Regions from separate parts of the Vibrio sp. RC586 genome, predicted to be linked through region 3. Evidence: predicted binding sites of a transcription regulator. Region 3 holds the regulator's gene; each other region holds the start of a gene.
The links. Region 3 encodes PurR, which represses purine synthesis genes. Its sites were predicted from a motif close to TNANGNAAACGTTTNCNTNA; they were not measured.
Positions count from the first base shown of each region.

Region 1: purM (phosphoribosylformylglycinamidine cyclo-ligase) is a predicted target of PurR. The motif match lies at 1,451-1,470, and genes of this name have one in related genera.
Region 2: VOA_RS14555 (uracil-xanthine permease family protein) is a predicted target of PurR. The motif match lies at 1,984-2,003, and genes of this name have one in related genera.

Region 1 is NZ_ADBD01000013.1:696,387-699,672, forward strand. It holds gene rluF (23S rRNA pseudouridine(2604) synthase RluF) at 1-631, shown strand, start outside; gene upp (uracil phosphoribosyltransferase) at 739-1,365, opposite strand; gene purM (phosphoribosylformylglycinamidine cyclo-ligase) at 1,532-2,572, shown strand; gene purN (phosphoribosylglycinamide formyltransferase) at 2,575-3,213, shown strand.
Region 2 is NZ_ADBD01000005.1:210,297-213,582, reverse strand. It holds gene envZ (two-component system sensor histidine kinase EnvZ) at 1-450, shown strand, start outside; gene VOA_RS14555 (uracil-xanthine permease family protein) at 475-1,875, opposite strand; partial or broken gene recG (ATP-dependent DNA helicase RecG) at 2,094-3,286, opposite strand, start outside.
Region 3 is NZ_ADBD01000013.1:220,606-223,891, forward strand. It holds gene torD (molecular chaperone TorD) at 1-607, shown strand, start outside; gene purR (HTH-type transcriptional repressor PurR) at 985-1,995, shown strand; cyclic di-GMP riboswitch class I at 2,154-2,241, shown strand; gene VOA_RS04500 (TfoX/Sxy family DNA transformation protein) at 2,357-2,944, shown strand; gene VOA_RS04495 (TVP38/TMEM64 family protein) at 3,266-3,286, shown strand, end outside.

The DNA.
Region 1 (3,286 bases), 480 kb from region 3:
AATCCTACGTGCAGGTAATAACCACGAAAAAGAGTATGTAGTACGGGTTGATAAACCTATTACACCTGAATTTATCCGTCAGATGTCATCTGGAGTGAACATCCTCGATACTGTCACTCTGCCCTGTAAAGTGACTCAAGAGACACAATATTCGTTTCGCATTGTGCTCACTCAAGGGCTGAACCGCCAGATTCGCCGCATGTGTGAAGCCTTGGGGTATGAAGTATTTAAATTGCGCCGTGTGCGGATCATGAACATCACGTTAGATGGGATTCCAAACGGTAAATGGCGTTATTTAAGCGAAGCAGAAGTGAATGAAATTCTGGCCATGTGTGAGGATTCAAGTGGTACGGAAGAAGCATCACGTGTCGCACAAAGTGGTGACAGCATTAAGCGTGCGACCGATGCCAAGCTGTTTGATAGTCGTGAAGCCAATAAAGAATCCAAAGCTCGCCGCAACCCAAAAACCTATCACGGTAAAAATGCGCAAGAGTTTCGCCATGCCCCAAACTCGAAAAAGGCTCAGCGCCGTCCAACGAGTTCTTCATCAAACTCTTCAACAGCATCAAAACCAACCCCGCGTCCAACCCCACGCACTGGCGGCACCTTGAGCCTAAGAAAGTCGAAATAACCTTGTCATGCCACATAGAACAGAAAAGGGAAGCCATAAGCTTCCCTTTTTATTGATACAAATCCTATGTTTCGGTTGCGCTTTCTTATCACAAAGCCTTATTAGGATTACTTAGTACCAAAAATCTTGTCGCCAGCATCACCAAGACCAGGAACGATGTAGCCTTTGTCGTTCAGCTTCTCATCGATAGCCGCCGTGTAAAGCTCTACATCAGGGTGTGCCTTTTCCAGAGCAGCAATGCCTTCAGGAGCCGCCACCAGCACCAGAACTTTAATCTGGTTACAGCCTTTCTCTTTCAACAGGTCGATAGTGGCGATCATAGAACCACCGGTTGCCAGCATAGGATCAACCACTAGGGCAATACGCTCTTCAATGTTAGAAGCCAGCTTATTGAAGTAAGGCACTGGCTCAAGTGTTTCTTCGTCACGGTAAATACCCACTACGCTGATACGCGCACTTGGGATGTGTTCAAGTACACCATCCATCATGCCAAGACCCGCACGTAAGATTGGCACTACTGTTACTTTTTTACCTTTGATCTGATCCACTTGTACTGGACCATTCCAGCCTTCGATCGTGACTTTTTCGGTTTCAAAGTCAGAAGTCGCTTCATAAGTCAGCAGGCTACCAACTTCTGTCGCAAGCTCGCGAAAACGCTTAGTGCTGATATCGCCTTCACGCATCAGGCCAAGTTTGTGTTTTACAAGAGGGTGCTTAACTTCAACAATTTTCATGTCCAACTCCGGCTTCATTAATTTAAACCTGCGGATTATACACTTATTTTGTCGACTTTTCCGACTGTAAAACCGGATAAAAATCTTGCGCAAACGTTTTCCTTTTTGTTTTAAGCCCTGTAGAATAGCGCCGTTTTCATATCCAACTAGACCGAGGAACTTCCCCGTGAGCGGTAATAATCCATCTCTCAGCTATAAAGATGCAGGTGTCGATATTGATGCAGGTAATGCACTCGTTGAACGAATTAAAGGCGCAGTGAAGCGCACCCGTCGCCCTGAAGTTATGGGTGGCCTAGGTGGTTTTGGCGCACTGTGTGAGCTACCAACCAAATACAAACACCCAGTTTTAGTCTCTGGTACAGACGGCGTAGGTACCAAACTACGTCTCGCACTGGATATGAAAAAACACGACACCATCGGCATCGATCTCGTTGCTATGTGCGTTAATGATCTGATCGTTCAAGGCGCTGAGCCGCTGTTTTTCCTCGATTATTACGCGACTGGCAAGCTGGATGTGGATACCGCAGCCGAAGTCATTTCCGGCATTGCCGATGGCTGTTTGCAAGCAGGTTGTGCGCTGATTGGTGGCGAAACCGCTGAAATGCCAGGAATGTACGAAGGTGAAGACTACGACGTTGCAGGCTTTTGTGTCGGCGTTGTTGAAAAAGAAGAGATCATCGACGGCAGCAAAGTACAAGTGGGTGACTCGCTAATTGCAGTTGGCTCTAGCGGCCCACACTCCAACGGTTACTCGCTGGTACGTAAGATTTTAGAAGTCTCTAAAGCCGATAAGAGTGAGCTTTTAGCAGGCAAAACCATTGGTGAGCACTTACTCGCGCCGACCAAGATTTACATCAAGTCAGGTTTAAAGCTGATTGCTGAACACGATATTCACGCAATCTCTCACATTACTGGCGGTGGGTTCTGGGAAAACATTCCACGCGTACTGCCAGAAGGTACTAAAGCAGTGATCGATGCTAAGAGCTGGGAATGGCCAGTCATTTTCCAATGGCTACAAGAAAAAGGTAACGTGACCACTCACGAAATGTACCGTACTTTCAACTGTGGTGTTGGTTTGATCATTGCTCTGCCAAAGGATCAAGCTGATGCAGCTGTAGAGCTACTCCAAGCGGAAGGCGAAAATGCATGGGTGATCGGCGAAATCGCAGCAGCTAATAGCAACGAAGCACAGGTAGAGATCAACTAAGCATGAAGAGTATTGTTGTTTTAATTTCGGGAAACGGAACCAACCTGCAAGCGATCATTGATGCTTGTGAAACCAGTATTCAAGATGGCAAAGTGACGGCTGTGTTTTCCAATAAAGCAACAGCTTACGGTTTAGAACGCGCAAAACAGGCTGGTGCAGCCGCCTGTTTTATTGATCCCAAAGCTTACGAAACTCGTGATGCCTTTGATGCTGCACTGATGGAGCAGATGGATAAATTTGCTCCTGACTTAGTGGTGCTCGCAGGTTACATGCGCATCCTAAGTAGTGAATTTGTTCGCCATTATCTGGGTCGAATGATCAATATCCACCCTTCGTTACTGCCAAAGTATCCAGGGCTAAATACTTATCAACGTGCAATCCACGCGGGTGATGAAGAACATGGCACGAGCGTACATTTCGTTACTGAACAGTTGGATGGTGGGCCAGTGATTCTGCGAGCAAAAGTACCTATTTTCGAAGAAGATACGGTCGATGAGCTCACTGCTCGCGTGCAGGTTCAAGAGCATCGCATCTACCCGCTTGTCGTGAAATGGTTCGTTGAAGGGCGTTTAGAAATGAAAGAAGGCAAAGCTTATCTTGATGATGAAGCGCTCGGCATGCACGGTTACGCGGCCGACTAATCTCAAATCGAAAAAGGGTTGAAATCATTCAACCCTTTCTTTTTGTACCACTCTTTATTCCCAGACAACATAA
Region 2 (3,286 bases), on a different contig from region 3:
GAGGCGGTGGATCTGAATGATATTGCCAGCGATGTGGCAAGCTCTGAAGGGGGCTACGAAGTGCAGATTGAAACCGATCTGCAAGCGGATCTCACGCCCGCCTTTGGTAACCCGATTGCGATTAAGCGTTCACTGAGTAACTTGGTCGTGAATGCGCTGCGCTACGGCAACGGTTGGGTCAAAGTGAGTAGCGGCATGACGGCCGATAAGAAGCTAGTGTGGCTGTGCGTGGAAGACAATGGGCCGGGTATCGATCCAAGCCAAGTCAATAAAGTGTTTGAGCCTTTTACTCGTGGGGATACCGCGCGCGGTAGTGAAGGGACGGGCTTGGGGTTGGCGATTGTGAAACGGATTGTCAGCCAGCATCATGGTGCGGTGTCGGTGAGCAACCGCAGCCAAGGTGGGTTACGTGCTCAAATCAGTTTCCCAACTAAGCAGCAAAAGGGCTAACTGAAGTTAGCCCTGAATAAACCGTTAGTTTGATTCTTGCGCCGTTTCGGTTACCGAAGCGGCGTTTTCATCTCGGCGCACTTCGGGCAGCAGCAGGTTAAGCAAAATTGCAGTAATGCCGCCAGCCGCGACACCTGAAGAGAATAAATTCTTAATAAATTCAGGCATAAACTGCAGAATTTCTGGTTTTTGTGCAATACCCAAACCCATCGAGAAAGACAGTGCCATGATCAGAATCGCGCGGCGATCTAAGTCGACACGAGAGATGATGCGTACGCCTGCGGCAGCAATCGTACCAAACATTACGATGGTCGCACCACCGAGTACAGGTTCTGGGATCAATTGAACAAAGCTTGCTACGCCGGGGAATAAGCCAAGCAGCACTAGCATACCCGCAATAAAGTAACCCACATAACGGCTGGCAACGCCGGTCAGCAGGATCACGCCGTTGTTTTGGCTGAACGTTGAGTTCGGGAAGCTGTTAAACACCGCGGCTAATGCGGAATTGATGCCATCCGCCAGTACGCCACCTTTGATGCGCTTCATATATACGGGGCCTTTCACGGGTTCACCAGAGACTTCGGAAGTCGCAGTAATATCACCAATCGCTTCGAGTGCGGTGATGAGGAAAATCAGCACTAGAGGAATAAACAGCGACCAGTCAAAGCCCAAACCGTATTGCATCGGGATAGGTAGTGCGATGAGCTGGGTTTCCGCCAAGTTGTCGGTATTGACCATGCCCATTAGGTACGCCATCACATAACCCACCAGCATCGCAATCACAATCGAAGCCACACGTACGTAAGGGTTATGCGCTCGGTTCAGCAGCACAATGATCGCTAATACGGTTCCAGCCAGTGCGAGTTTATCAAGGCTACCAAAAGTGCCTTCCGCCATCGCAGCGTAGCCGCCACCCATTGAAATCAAACCAACTTGTACTAGCGTCAGGCCAATCAAGGTCACCACAATCCCAGAGACCAGCGGCGTAATCACGCGTTGGGCAAATTGCAGGACGCGAGAAAGTAAAATTTCAGCGAATGAAGCGACCAAAATCGTCCCGAAAATCGCGGCCATCATGGTTTCGATGTTCGCCCCACCGGCTTTGAGCGCGAGTCCTGCACCAATAATTGGGCCTAAGAAGTTAAAGCTGGTGCCTTGAATGGAAAGCAAACCTGAGCCAATTGGGCCAAAGGTGCGGATTTGAATAAAGGATGACAAACCCGAAGCAAACAGTGACATGCTGATGATGGTGTTGGTTTGCTCCGCAGGCACACCAAGGGATTGGCAAATGATCAGTGATGGCGTTATCACCGCGACAAACATCGCCAAAAGATGTTGCAAAGCGGCAAAGACAGTTTGTGGTAGAGGTGGACGATCATTGAGTTGATAGACTAGATCTGCCTTACGCGAAGTGGATTGTGCCATAACGATTTTCCTGATGGTCAGTAACACCTTGTGCACGCTGAATGGGTGGTTAAGGTGGAGCAGAAGCCGCATCTGTGATTGCTGTTAATCAGACTCTGCTCTAGGTAGAGAGGTAAACGTTTGCGTCTACCAGAAAATGGCGGCGATTATAGAGGTTTTATTTAAGAAAGCAAACGTTTGCTCGCGAGGTTTCCGATCGATTTGATGAGGATCAAAAGCTAAGCTTTGGCGTAAATATCGCGTTCGCCTAACCAACGGTCGATGATGGCTTGTGCATTCTGTGGGTAGCGCTCATGGATATGGCGTGCGATGCGTTGCACTTGCGGAACCAGTTGTTGGTCGCGTACCAGATCGGCAATTTTGAAATCGGCCAAACCGGTCTGTTTGGTGCCTAATAGCTCACCTGGGCCACGAATTTCTAAGTCGCGCTGCGCGATGACGAAGCCGTCATTGCTTTCACGCAGAACACCTAAGCGTTTTTGTGCGGTTTTGGAAAGTGGTGCATGAAACAGTAGCACACAATGACTGGCGACAGTGCCACGCCCAACACGCCCACGTAGCTGATGTAGTTGAGCCAGCCCCAAACGCTCGGGGTTTTCAATGATCATCAAGCTGGCATTGGGCACATCCACGCCAACTTCAATCACTGTGGTGGCGACGAGCAGATGTAGCTCGTTATTTTTAAACGCTTGCATTACCGCTTGCTTCTCAGCCGGTTTCATCCGGCCATGCACTAAGCCGATTTTGACTTCGGGCAGTTTACGTTGCAGTTCCTCGGCCGTTTCTGCGGCCGCTTGCGCTTCCAGCACTTCGGATTCATCAATCAAAGTACACACCCAATACGCTTGCTTGCCTTCATTGAGGCAGGCGTGGCGAATGCGCTCGACAATCTCATCGCGTTTGGTATCCGGAATCGCTACGGTTTGAATCGGAGTACGCCCGGGTGGCAACTCATCAATCACTGAGGTTTCCAAATCGGCATAAGCCGTCATCGCCAAAGTGCGTGGAATGGGCGTCGCCGTCATAATAAGCTGATGCGGATACGCACCTTGTTTCGCGCCTTTCTCGCGCAGCTCTAAACGCTGATGTACACCGAAGCGATGCTGCTCATCAATAATGACCAGCGCAAGGTGGTCAAACGAGACTTGCTCTTGGAACAACGCATGGGTGCCGACCACCATTTTCACTTCGCCACCGGCGATACGTGCTAATTCCGTTTCACGCGCTTTGCCTTTGAGCTTACCCGCGAGCCATCCCACTTGAATGCCCATGGGTTCAAGCCACTGCGCAAAATTAAGTGCGTGCTGTTCGGCCAACAGTTCAGTGGGGGCCATTAAGGCCACCTGATAGCCATGCTCAATCGCACGAACGGCCGCAAGCGCTGCGACTAAGGTTTTGCCTGAGCCGACAT
Region 3 (3,286 bases):
GTCGAGCCTATTTATTAAAGAGCTGACTGAACAAGATCTCGCACACTACCATTCAGCGGAAATCCGCACATTTTTGACTGGACTCGCGGCAGAAGAAAGCCTAACCACAGATGTGAAAAGTTTGATAGAAGCGCTGAATCGTTTGCAAGATAGAACCGATGCTCAGCTTGAACTTGCTGCGGATTTCTGTGATTTATTTTTGAAGTCCGATCGTGATTCAGCTCTACCTTACGCATCTGTCTACACGGATAAAGGGCTACTAAACGGTAAACCCGCACAAAAAATGCGCGAGCTTCTCGCCACGCAAGGCGTTAAGGTGGCTCAAAACCTCAATGAACCCGCCGACCATCTCGCAATTCAGCTCGATTTTTTGGCTCACCTTGCCATTAGTGCTAATCAAAATGAACAGGCTGCGGACTTGGATAACGCATCGAAAGCACAAGCTGAATTTATCGAACAACACTTACTCAACTGGTTACCCACCTTTGTTGAGCGTTGCACTCAATTTGATGACTTTGGACTTTACGCAGCCGTTGCTCGTTTAACATTGGCATTCGTGAGACAAGACAAAGATTACCTTCAAGAGCTGAATACGAATATCGAATAAGTGTCTTGTCACTCTCTTACTTAAGGTTGCCGTTCAACACCAAACTGACTCTTTGGCACAGTAAATAGAGTTTGCCTAGACGAATTGATCGCGAAATAACTTAAAGTTTGATGAATGAATTTCGTTGCGGTGAACAGATTTGCAGTCTAAAATCCACCCGCAAACGATAAAAAACGAATAAAAATATAAACCGCTAATTTTTGGCGGTTTTTGTATTTTTATTACTTTAGGCATTGTGATTGAAGCGCTTTACGTACGGCCTAGTACCGCTCATTGCTGCACAGAGTGTGAAGATTCGCTCAGTCTCGCCTTACTTCTGCTGATTTAATTAACCAATAATATTCGCTGGCATCAGCAGTCATCGACAGGAACACTCTATGGCTACGATTAAAGATGTGGCACGCCTTGCTGGCGTGTCAACGACTACCGTCTCTCACGTCATTAACAAAACTCGTTTTGTGGCTGAAACCACACAGGAGAAAGTGCAAGAAGCGGTTAAACAGCTCAACTATGCTCCTAGCGCTGTTGCACGGAGCTTGAAATGTAACACCACTCGCACCATCGGCATGTTAGTGACGCAATCCACTAACTTGTTCTTCTCTGAAGTGATTGATGGCGTAGAAAGCTACTGTTATCGCCAAGGTTACACTCTGATCTTGTGTAACACAGGCGGCATCTATGAAAAGCAACGTGATTACATTCGCATGTTGGCTGAAAAACGGGTTGATGGCATTTTGGTCATGTGTTCAGACTTGACCCAAGAGCTACAAGAGATGCTGGATGCACACAAAGACATTCCAAAAGTAATCATGGATTGGGGTCCAGAAACCTCACACGCTGATAAAATCATCGACAATTCAGAAGAAGGTGGTTACTTGGCTACCAAATACCTGACTGACCGTGGTCATACTGATATTGCATGCTTAAGCGGTCACTTTGTTAAAGCAGCATGCCAAGAGCGTATTCAAGGCTTCCGCCGTGCTATGGCTGAGGCAAAATTGCCGGTTAATGAAGATTGGATTTTAGAAGGCAACTTTGAGTGTGATACGGCGGTGCTAGCTGCCGATAAAATCCTTGCTATGGATAAGCGTCCAACTGCGGTGTTTTGTTTCAACGATACTATGGCACTTGGTTTGATGAGCCGTCTGCAACAAAAAGGCATCCGTGTACCTGAAGACATTTCCGTGATTGGCTACGACAACATTGAATTAGCGGAATATTTCTCACCACCGCTGACTACCGTACACCAACCGAAACGTCGTGTCGGGAAAAACGCCTTTGAAATTTTGTTAGAGCGCATCAAGGATAAAGAACACGAACGTCGAATTTTCGAAATGCATCCTGAAATTGTCGAGCGCGACACAGTGAAAGACTTGACAAAAAACTAACTTTCTTGACAATTCATGACGCCTATATTTGAAAGCTTGTCACATAAATTTGACAAAACCTATGTAGCATAGGTATTAATAACTTAGCTTATTCTCACATTTGAAATACCAAGTTGTGAGAATAAGCCAAGATTGGTTAATTTTTATCAGGAAAAATGTCACGCACAGGGCAAACCATTTGAAAAAGTGGGACGCAAAGCCTCCGGCCTAAACCAAAAGTTTATGGTAGGTAGCGGGGTTACCGATGGCAAAAAATGCATACACTATGTTGACTCATCATTGACATGGCCGATGCATGCATTTGCTAATTTTCTCGGACCTGATTTGGTGGCGTATGTAACAATACTCCGAGACTAACAGCATGAATAAACCAGTATTAAAAGATTCAATGCGGCTCTTTGAGCAGCTAGGACGTGTGAAATCTCGTTCAATGTTTGGTGGCTTTGGTATTTTCGTCGACGAAACTATGTTTGCGCTTGTGGTTAATGAAACGCTGCACATCCGTGCGGACGATGCCACAATCGAAAAATTCAAACTACAAGGTTATGAACCTTACGTTTATAAGAAACGTGGCTTTCCTGTCGTAACTAAGTACTACGCTTTACCTGAAGATTGTTGGAGCAATCCAACCTCCATCTTAACTGAAGCTCGCGCTGCACTTGAAGTCGCTAAGGCAGAGCGTGAAACGCAAGCTCAAGCAAAACCTGAGCGCTTAAAAGATCTGCCTAACTTACGCTTGGCAACCGAAAGGATGCTCAAAAAAGCAGGGATTGAGAATGTTGAATCACTACACTCTCATGGTGCTGTTGAAGCGTATAAAGCGATTCAGCGTACTCACTCAGCAGAAGTTAGCTTAGAGTTGCTATGGGCTCTAGAAGGTGCGATTGAAGGTAAGCATTGGTCAGTGATCCCACAAAATCGTCGTGATGAACTCTTGAGGCACCTCTAACCTACTGTTTTAGGTTCATAATCACGTCAAGATTTAGGTGTGAACACACCAAGACATACGTACATATAACGTGTCCATCTGGGCACGTTATTTTTTGAAAGAAATCCTGCTCTTCCCCTTTCTTTATTCTTAGAGTCTCAGCAATCACGCCTAATTTGGCGAGTTTGAACTCAGTGAGTATGTGTGTATTCATTCCTGAGGCTGTTAGGTATTGGCTACGCTGACTTGCTGCCAACCTGCAACTCCAAATAGTTTGGGTATACTTGACTTAAGTGTTTTGTCACTTGCCAAAACATCGAAATGATTACTAGGTATCTTTACATGAATAAAAAACTCATCATT